3 regions of the Streptomyces sp. 135 genome follow, and region 1 is predicted to be linked to each of the others. Evidence: riboswitches for the same ligand, from Rfam matches in the RefSeq annotation. Region 1 holds a riboswitch; each other region holds the start of a gene.

Region 1 (3,266 bases):
CGCGGCAGGGGTGCCCGGAGGGTATTGGTTCGCCTCACCCCCTCGGATGGCGTACTGTTGTGTTTACCGACGCGGGGTGGAGCAGCTCGGTAGCTCGCTGGGCTCATAACCCAGAGGTCGCAGGTTCAAATCCTGTCCCCGCTACTCAAGGCCGAAGGCCCGGATCCAGTGATCACTCACTGGATCCGGGCCTTCGGTGTTTGCCGGGTTCTGGGTTCCGGGGTTTTCGGGCTCTCTTCCAGGGCGGTGTGCCCTTCTTCCCGCCTCCCGTCACCCGTCCGGCCCACACCAGCTAGCACCCGGACCCCTCTCCAGGAAGCCTGGGTGCAGCGCGGCGATGGGCGCGGGATCGGCGGGAGACAAGCGGTGGGGCAGCGTGGAGGTACCGGCGGCAGCGGAGCCACCGCGCACGAGCGGACCCTCGTACGGATACTGCCCGTCCTGCTCCTCGTCGTCGGAGTCGTGTACGACGCCCTGACCCCGCCCGAGTTCACCGCCGCCCCGCTCTTCACGGCGGCCCCGCTGATCGCCGCCCCCTTCTACTCGCTGCTCGGCACCGTCCTGACGGGCGTCGCGGCCTCGGTCGCGGTCACCGTGCTGCACTACGGCAGCTCCGTCGGCGGCCATGTCGAGGCCGTCACCGAACTGCTCACCGTGGCGACCGTCGCGGCCCTCGCGATCTTCATCAACCGCGTCGTGCGCCGGGGCAACGACCGGCTCGCCATCGCCCGCTCCATCGCCGAGGCCACCCAGCGCGCCGTGCTGCCGCAGCCCGATCCCCGCATCGGCGGGCTCGACCTCGCGGCGCGGTACGAGGCCGCGCAGGCCGACGCGTTCATCGGCGGTGATCTGTACGCCGTACAGGACACCCCGCACGGCGTACGGCTCATCGTCGGCGACGTCCGTGGCAAGGGCATGGGCGCGGTGGCCGCCGTCGCCGTCGTCATCGGCGCCTTCCGTGAGGCCGCCGAGCAGGAGACCACCCTGGAGGCGGTGGCGCAGCGCCTGGAGCGGGCCCTCGCGCGGGAGGGCACCCGGCGCGACGGGCTCGACGCCTTCGAGGGGTTCACCACCGCCGTCCTCGCGGAGATCCGGGTCGGCGACGGCTGCGTACGGCTGGTGAACCGGGGGCATCCGGAGCCGCTGCTGCTGCGGGGCGACGGCCGGCTGTGCGTGCTCTCCCCGAGCGAGCCCGCGCTGCCGCTCGGCATGGGGGAGCTCGGGGCGTGGCCGGACCGGGCGGACGAGTCGGAGTTCCCGCCCGGCGCGATGCTGCTCTTCTACACGGACGGTCTCTCGGAGGCGCGCGACGCGACCGGGGCCTTCTACGACCCCGCGACCCGGCTCGCCGGGCGGATCTTCCCCGGCCGCGAGGGCCCGCACACGCTGCTCGCCACGCTCACGCAGGAGGTGCGGCGGCACACCGGTGGCGCGGCGACGGACGACATGGCGCTGCTCGCGGTGCGGCGGCCGGCCACCGGGGACGGGAAGGCCGCGGCGGAGAGCCGTGTCACTGGCCGTGACTGAAGTGCGGCCCTCCGCATCACAACTGACGTCCTGTCAAGGGAATGTGAAGTTCCGGTGTGTGACTTCCTCGGGTGACGCACGGTCAACTCGACCCGGTAAGAGCCCTCGTGCCCCTTAAGTCCCGCCCGCGAGCGTTAATGATCAATCGGAACAGCTTGGAATACGGCACCGCTGTCTATTAACGTTCGATAACGCAGCGCGGTCGTCCCAGCCGTCACTAGAGGCGGCTCCGTGCGCACACGCCTAATCCCGCAAGGGAGCCGGGGAACCACCAACTTGGGGTGAATCGGGCAGCTGTGCATCCGTGCCGGTTGTCCGTAGGAGACCTTCCTGCTCCGAACCCGTCAGCTAACCCGGTAGGCGAGAAGGAAGGAAAGGAGTGCGCCCCAGTGGCGTCCAACCGGCCTGCTCCCCAAGCCGCGTACGTACCGAATGACGACGACTTCGGTGGTTACGACCAGGAGACCTGGGAGGAATGGAATCCCACCGAGGAGTCCGTCCGTCCCGTCCGCGGCAGGCACCGTGTGCACAAGAAGGGCGGCGGCGGGCTCGCCCGCAGCTCCACCGTGCTGGGCGTCGGCGTCATCGCCGCCGTCGGCGCGGGCGGCATAGCCACCGCGCAGGACGGCAAGGCGCCCGTCTCCATCTCGATGCCCGACCTCGGCGCCGTCGCCGACTCGCTCCCCGAGGCCGAGTCCCTGCCCGGCGTGGGCTCCCTCCTCTCCGACGACTCCGCCGCCCCCGCGGGCTCCGAAGCCGTCATGGCCGCGGCTCCGCTCAGCGCCGCCGGTGTCAGCTCCACCGACGCCGAGCAGGGCGCCACGGACGCGGGCGAGGCACTGCGCGCCCGCATCATGCAGCAGGCCGAGAACCAGCAGGACCAAGCGGACGACGCGGTGCGGACCGCGGCCGAGGAGGCCGCCGTCAAGAAGGCCGCCGAGGAGGCCGCCGCCCAGCAGAAGCTGGCCGAGCGGAAGGCCGACGCCAAGGCCGCCGCCAAGAAGAAGAAGGAGCAGGAGGCCCGCGAGGCCAAGGCCCTGGCCGAGCGCCGGGCCAAGCTCGCCAAGAGCTACGCGCTGCCCACCTCCTCGTACACCATCACGTCGCACTTCGGTGTCGCCGGCTCCATGTGGTCCTCCGGGCACCACACCGGCCTCGACTTCGCCGCACCGACGGGTACCCCGCTCAAGGCCGTCCACACCGGCACCGTCAAGGAGGCCGGCTGGGCGGGCGCGTACGGCTACCGCACCGTCCTGGAGCTGAGCGACGGCACCGAGGTCTGGTACTGCCACCAGTCCTCGATGAACGTCAGCGCGGGACAGAAGGTCAGCACCGGCGATGTCATCGGGCGCGTCGGCGCGACCGGCAACGTCACCGGACCGCACCTCCACATGGAGGTCCACACCGCGGGCGGCTCCACCGTCGACCCGCTCGCCTGGCTCCAGAGCAAGGGCCTCAACCCCTGACCCGAAGCGGACGACTTGACGTTCATTTGGGGGAGTCGCCGGAATTCCGTTTCCGGCGGGTCCGTTGAGGAACGCATGACTTCTCTTCGCACGCTTGGCTCTTCCGACCTCGAGGTCTTCCCGCTCGCCCTCGGCGGCAACGTCTTCGGCTGGACCGCCGACCGGACGGCGTCCTTCGCCGTCCTCGACGCCTACACCGCCGCGGGCGGCAACTTCATCGACACCGCCGACACCTATTCGAGCTGGGTGGAGGGGAACGAGGGCGGCGAGTCC
Region 2 (3,266 bases), 590 kb from region 1:
ACGTGCCGTCCTTGTAGAACTCGGACGCGGCGACGTCGAGGGCGAGCGCGATCTGCTCGCCGGGGACGTAGCCGGCCTCCTTGATGGCCTCCAGGATGAGGTCGAGGGCGGCGCGGTTGGAGTCGAGGTTCGGGGCGAAGCCGCCCTCGTCGCCGAGGCCGGTGGCCAGGCCCTTGCTCTTCAGGACCTTCTTCAGCGTGTGGTAGACCTCGGTGCCCCAGCGCAGCGCCTCGGAGAACGACTCGGCGCCGATCGGCGCGATCATGAACTCCTGGATGTCGACGTTGGAGTCCGCGTGCGACCCGCCGTTGAGGATGTTCATCATCGGCACGGGCAGCAGGTGCGCGTTCGGGCCGCCGAGGTAGCGGAACAGCGGCAGGTCGCTGGCCTCGGAGGCGGCGTGCGCGACGGCGAGCGAGACGCCGAGGATGGCGTTGGCGCCGAGGGAGCCCTTGTTGTCGGTGGCGTCCAGGTCGAACATCGCCTGGTCGATCAGGCGCTGCTCGGTGGCGTCGTAGCCGACGAGCTCCGGGCCGATCTGCTCGATGACGGCGAGGACGGCCTTCTCGACACCCTTGCCCTGGTAACGGTTGGGGTCACCGTCACGGAGTTCGATGGCCTCGAAGGCACCGGTGGAGGCACCGGACGGGACGGCGGCACGACCGGTGCTGCCGTCGTCGAGGCCGACCTCGACCTCGACCGTGGGGTTGCCTCGGGAGTCCAGGATTTCCCGGGCTACGACGACGTCGATGGACGGCACGAGCATCTCCTTCTGGGATGTGACGCGTTTACGCGGGCCGATTCGGCCCGCGTCTCCTGAGCCTAACCGGCTCCGGGCCCCAGGCCAGCCGACCGCCCGTCCCGTGGGACGGGGGAAGGCTCAAATGGCCGGGAAACGGGATGGAAGCCCGCGTTTCTACTGGCCGGTAGCTCGCTAGGAGCGAACAGCGGACATGGCCCCGCCCCGGTGCGTACGGGGATACGCGCACCGGGGCGGGGAGCCCGTGGGGACGGGGCGGGACGGCCGTGCGTCCGCCGAGGCACGGCCGTGACCGGATCCGTCAGCTGAGGTGCAGCTGCTGGCCGGGGTAGATGAAGTCGGCGTTGTCGATGATGTCGCCGTTGAGCTTGTAGACCTTCTGCCAGCCGCCCTTGACGTCGTGCGCCTCGGCGATCTTGGACAGCGTGTCGCCGGTCTTGACCTTGTACTCGCCGTCGCCCTTCTCGACCTTCTTGCCGGTCGGGGTCTCGACGGTCTTCTTGGACTCGGTCTGCGGCGCGGGCTGCGGCTTCGGGGCCTGCTGCGTCTTGTGCTGCGGAGCGGCCTGCTGCTGCGGGGCGGCCTGCTGCTGCGTCTTCTGCGGCTGCGGCTTGGCCTGCTGCTGCGGGGCCTGCTGCTGGCCGCCGCCGTTGTACGCGGCGCCCGAGAGACCGACGCCGCAGTGCGGCCAGGCGCCCTTGCCCTGGCCGGCGAGGACCTTCTCGGCGATCTCGATCTGCTGGGCCTTGGAGGCCTTGTCGGCGGTCGGGGCGTACTTCGTACCGCCGTACGCGGCCCAGGTGGAGGGCGAGAACTGGAGGCCGCCCTGGTAGCCGTTGCCGGTGTTGATCGACCAGTTGCCGCCGGACTCGCACTGGGCGACGGCGTCCCACTCCTGGCCGGTGGCGGCGGAGGCCGAACCGGCGGCCATCAGCGGGGCGGCCACGGCGGCACCGGTGACACCGGCGAGCGTGACGACACGGGTGGCCTTGGACGGACGGCGGTGCTTGCCCTTGCTGGAAAACAGCATGAGTTGATCCCCTCACCGACGCCTGCGAGGTGAGCTGTCGGGTTCGGGCCAGTGAAGTTGCCCGGCCGCACCACGTGAGTGCGACTTCACCCCTAGCCGGTCCCGTACGTCCCGCTCCTCCTCGGAGCTCGACGTGCGGACCCGGCGGCTTACCTTGGGTCCCCCGCTCCTGCCTACGGCGCTCGAAGCGACGACTGTTCCCGTCCGGCCGTTGGCAGGATTCGGCGTACCGACCGGCGGGGCCCACCAGTGGCGGGCGTTGACGACGGTAGTCACGCGATCCACGGAATTTCAAAGGCGATCAGGGCTTCTGAGACCCATCTCTCACTTACGCCAATACCGACATTCGGCGCGAAGCACCCCGTGGACGGTTCGTCAACTACCCCTACTTTTCGCCCAAATCGAGGCTCTGACCGGGGAGAATGAGGTCCGGGTCGGCCCCGACGGTCTTCTTGTTCTCGGTGTACAGCTCGTGCCAGCCGCCCTTGACGTCCAAGTCGTCCGCGATGGCCGACAGGTTGTCACCGGAACGCACCGTGTACGTCCCGTCGGCGACCTTCTCGGTGCGCTCGCCGCCGCGCGAGGCGTGCCGGCCCGGACGGTCGCCGCCGCTGCCGGAGGCGGGACTCTCGTCCGCGTGGTCGCCCCGGTGACGGCCGGAGGTGGAGTCGTCGGAGGGGGCGGCCGGGTCCTTCGACCCGGGGGTGCCGGCCGAAGGGGCTTCGTCGCGCCCGGACTTGCCGTCCGTCGGGCGCTTGTCGCCCTTGTCGCCGTTGCCGCTGTTGCCCTGCTTGTCGCCCTTTTCGTGATTCTTGTCTCGGGAGGCGTCGCCCGAACCGGGCGTGTCGCCGTCGTCGTCGGCGGAGCCGGGGCCTTCTGACGCGTCGTCGGAGGCCTTGTCCGACGACTTGTCGGCGGCCTTGCCCTTGGAGTCCTTGGAGTCCCCCGAGCCCTCGGAGTCCTGGGAGCCCTTCGACTTCTCCGACCCCGTCGAACCGGTCGAACCGTTCGAGTCGCTCGAGTCGTCCCTGTCCGACGAGTCGGCGGGCTCCGGGGGGATCGGATCGCCCGGGTCCACGTCGGCCGCCGCGCCGCCGTCGGTGAGTCCGGCGATCGGGGCGCAGCTCGGCCAGGCCTCGGGGCCCTGCCCGTCGAGGATCCTCTCGGCCACGGCGATCTGCTGGGACTTGGAGGCCTGGTCGGCGCTCGGCGCGTAGTCGAGGCCGCCGTGCTTCTCCCACATGTCCTCGGAGAGCTGGAGCCCTCCGTAGTAGCCGTTCCCGGGGTTGGCGCTCCACGCGCCGCCGCTCTCGCACTCGGCGAGCTTGTCCCACGTCACCGTCTCGGCGGCGCTCGCGCTGGTGGCTCCGAGCAGCGGGATGGCGATGGCGGATCCGGTGACTCCTGCCGCGACGATGAGGGCCGGGGCCTGGCGGGGGCGTCGGTGACGACCATTGCCGGAGAGCATGCGGTTGC
Region 3 (3,266 bases), 2.3 Mb from region 1:
AGGCGGCGAAGTGACCGAGGCCGCGACGATGCAGTTCCACCCCCAGCCCCAGGCCGGTACGGCCAAGCCGTGGGCCTTCCCCGCCCCCGAGCGCGGCGCGCTGCCCAACGGCCTCACGGTGCTGCGCTGTAACCGCCCCGGCCAGCAGGTCGTCGCCGTGGAGGTCCACCTGGAGGCGCCCCTGGACGCCGAGCCGAAGGGTCTCGACGGCGTCGCCACGATCATGGCGAGGGCCTTCAACGAAGGCACCGACAAGCATTCGGCGGAGGAGTTCGCCGCCGAGCTCGACCGGTGCGGCGCCACCATGGACGCGCACGCCGACCACCCCGGCGTCCGCGTCTCCCTCGAAGTCCCGGTCTCCCGCCTCCCCAAGGCGCTCGGCCTGCTCTCCGACGCCCTGCGGGCCCCTGCCTTCGCGGACAGCGAGATCGAACGCCTCGTACGCAACCGCCTGGACGAGATCCCGCACGAGGCGGCCAACCCGGCACGCCGCGCGGCCAAGGAGCTCTCCAGGCAGCTGTTCCCGGCGAGTTCGCGCATGTCGCGGCCCCGCCAGGGCACCGAGGAGACGGTCAAGGCCATCGACGCGGCCGCGGTGCGCGCCTTCTACGAGGCGCACGTGCGTCCCGCCACGTCCACCCTGGTGGTCGTCGGCGACCTCGCGGGCACCGACCTGGACGCCGTCCTCGCGGACACCGTCGGCACCTGGAAGGGCGGCACCGCCGAGCCCCGCCCGATGCCCGCGATCACCGCGGACGACACGGGCCGCGTCGTCATCGTGGACCGCCCCGGAGCCGTCCAGACGCAGCTCCTGATCGGCCGCATCGGCCCGGACCGGCACGACCGGATCTGGCCGGCCCAGGTCCTCGGCACGTACTGCCTGGGCGGCACCCTCACCTCCCGTCTGGACCGCGTCCTGCGCGAGGAGAAGGGCTACACCTACGGCGTACGGGCGTTCAGCCAGGTCCTGCGCTCCGCACCGGACGGCACGGGCGCCGCGATGCTCGCCATCAGCGGCTCCGTCGACACCGCCTCCACGGGGCCCGCGCTGGAGGACCTCTGGACGGTCCTGCGCACCCTCGCAGCCGAGGGCCTGACCGACGCCGAGCGCGACGTGGCGGTGCAGAACCTGGTGGGCGTGGCCCCGCTCAAGTACGAGATGGCCGCCTCCGTGGCCGCCACGCTCGCCGACCAGGTCGAGCAGAACCTCCCGGACGACTTCCAGGCGCGGCTCTACCGGCAGTTGGCCGCGACCGGCACCGTGGAGGCCACCGCGGCCGTCGTGAGCGCCTTCCCGGAGGACCACCTGGTGACGATCCTCGTCGGGGACGCCGCGGAGATCGAGGAGCCCGTCAGGGCGCTCGGCATCGGCGAGGTGAGTGTGGTCGCCGGCTGAGCAGCTGTCAGGACATATCGGGACCCCGGCGACCGTTTCGATGGCCGGGGTCGCGTACTCCCTATATGTCCGAATTCATAGGGTGGTTGCCTGTTCGGTGTGTGGCGTGCGCTACAAAAGAGGCGTTCTGTTTGTCGATTGAAAGACGGCCCGTTTAGCGTCGGTCCGGCTGTTCGTCACGCAGTACGTCGCATCCGCGGCACCGGACAGTCATCGCCGAGTCCCCGTACGGCGCGAGCCAGGGGAGCCGGGGACCCACATGTCCCCTGGGGTGAATCGGGCACCTTGCCGTCAGGTGAGGGACTCGTAGGAGACCTTCCTGCTCCGAACCCGTCAGCTAACCCGGTAGGCGAGAAGGAAGGAAAGGATCAGCCGCTTCATGGCGTTCACCCGTGCCACCGGGAAGCACCGTCGTCCCAGCCGCCTCACCCGCACCACCGCGAACGTCGCGGGCGTCGCCGCGATCACCACCACGGGTGTCATCGGAGGCCTGGCCGCTCCGGCGCTCGCCGCCGCCGACGACGCCGCCTTCGAACACACCGGGCTCACCCAGGCGATCTCCGTGGGCGACTCGCTCGCCGCCAGCATCGACGCGCAGGCCGCCGCCCAGCGGCAGGCCGCCGACGACGCCGCGGCCGCCAAGAAGGCCGAAGAGGCCGCCAAGAAGAAGGCTGCCGAGGAGAAGCGCAAGGCCGAGGCCGAGGCCAAGGCGAAGGCCAAGAAGGAGCGCGAGGCCAAGGAGCGCGCCGCCCGCGAGGCCGAGCGCAAGCGCCTGAACACCTACGTCTCCCCGATCTCCGGCTCGTACGTCTCCACGGGCTACCAGACCGGCGGCGCCATGTGGTCCTCCGGCAGCCACACCGGCGTCGACTTCCACGCAGCGTCCGGTACCCCGGTCCACGCGGTGGGCGCCGGTACCGTCGTCGAGGCGGGCTGGGGCGGTGCCTACGGCAACAACGTGGTCATCAAGATGAACGACGGCACGTACACCCAGTACGGCCACATGTCATCCCTCGGCGTCACCGTCGGCCAGACGGTCACCCCGGGCCAGCAGATAGGCCTCTCGGGCTCCACCGGCAACTCCAGTGGCCCGCACCTCCACTTCGAGGCCCGCACCGGCCCGGACTACGGCTCGGACATCGACCCCGTGGCGTACCTCCGCTCGCACGGCGTCAACGTCTGACCCGTCCCGGTACCTCACCGAAGGCCCCGGCTCTCCCGAGCCGGGGCCTTCGCCGTTTCCGGCCCGCCCTCGCCTGGCCAAAAGATATCCATGGAATCCGGCCCGCCATCGGAAATTAAGCGGCTCTGCAATAGAGTTCCGGAACGAGCGTCGGTCGACCGCGTTTCGCGGGGATTAAGGCGGAGGTCCGGTCATGCGCATTCCCGCACACTCGGTATGCACGGCCATCCGGGACGACATTGTCGCCGGGGTCTACGAAAGGGGTGGGCGGCTCACCGAGGAGCTTCTCGCGCGCCGTTACGGCGTCTCCCGCGTCCCCGTACGCGAAGCCCTGCGCACCCTGGAGGCCGAGGGCTTCGTCGTCACGCGCAGGCACGCGGGCGCCTGTGTCGCCGAGCCCACGGAGCAGGAGGCAGCCGACCTCCTGGAGCTGCGCACGGTGCTCGAACCGCTCGCCGCGGCCCGCGCCGCACAGCGCCGCACCGACGCGCACCTCAAGGTCCTGCGCGGACTCGTGCGGCTGGGCCAGGAGCGCGTGCGGAAGGGTCAGGGGGAGGATCTGCGCTCGCTGGGCGGCTGGTTCCACGAGACGCTCGCCCAGGCCTCCGGCAGCCCCGGCCTCATCACGCTGCTCACCCAGCTGCGGCACAAGCTCGCCTGGATGTACGTCGTAGGGCCCCCGGCCGC

Evidence for each region. A riboswitch is a leader RNA that binds a small molecule or an ion and turns the genes downstream of it on or off. The one in region 1 is predicted to bind cyclic di-AMP.
Region 2: linked by a shared signal. The riboswitch ahead of KKZ08_RS15775 (transglycosylase family protein) and the one ahead of KKZ08_RS18450 (M23 family metallopeptidase) in region 1 are both predicted to bind cyclic di-AMP.
Region 3: linked by a shared signal. The riboswitch ahead of KKZ08_RS28880 (M23 family metallopeptidase) and the one ahead of KKZ08_RS18450 (M23 family metallopeptidase) in region 1 are both predicted to bind cyclic di-AMP.

The regions. Positions count from the first base shown of each region.
Region 1 covers NZ_CP075691.1:4,107,389-4,110,654, reverse strand. Annotated here, with positions in the region: tRNA gene KKZ08_RS18460 (tRNA-Met) at 71-144, shown strand; gene KKZ08_RS18455 (PP2C family protein-serine/threonine phosphatase) at 367-1,527, shown strand; cyclic di-AMP (ydaO/yuaA leader) riboswitch at 1,758-1,905, shown strand; gene KKZ08_RS18450 (M23 family metallopeptidase) at 1,917-2,993, shown strand; gene KKZ08_RS18445 (aldo/keto reductase) at 3,069-3,266, shown strand, end outside.
Region 2 covers NZ_CP075691.1:3,520,958-3,524,223, forward strand. Annotated here, with positions in the region: gene eno (phosphopyruvate hydratase) at 1-766, opposite strand, end outside; gene KKZ08_RS15775 (transglycosylase family protein) at 1,062-1,790, opposite strand; cyclic di-AMP (ydaO/yuaA leader) riboswitch at 1,795-1,981, opposite strand; gene KKZ08_RS15780 (transglycosylase family protein) at 2,176-3,258, opposite strand.
Region 3 covers NZ_CP075691.1:6,409,046-6,412,311, forward strand. Annotated here, with positions in the region: gene KKZ08_RS28870 (pitrilysin family protein) at 1-14, shown strand, start outside; gene KKZ08_RS28875 (pitrilysin family protein) at 11-1,396, shown strand; cyclic di-AMP (ydaO/yuaA leader) riboswitch at 1,601-1,763, shown strand; gene KKZ08_RS28880 (M23 family metallopeptidase) at 1,776-2,579, shown strand; gene KKZ08_RS28885 (GntR family transcriptional regulator) at 2,773-3,266, shown strand, end outside.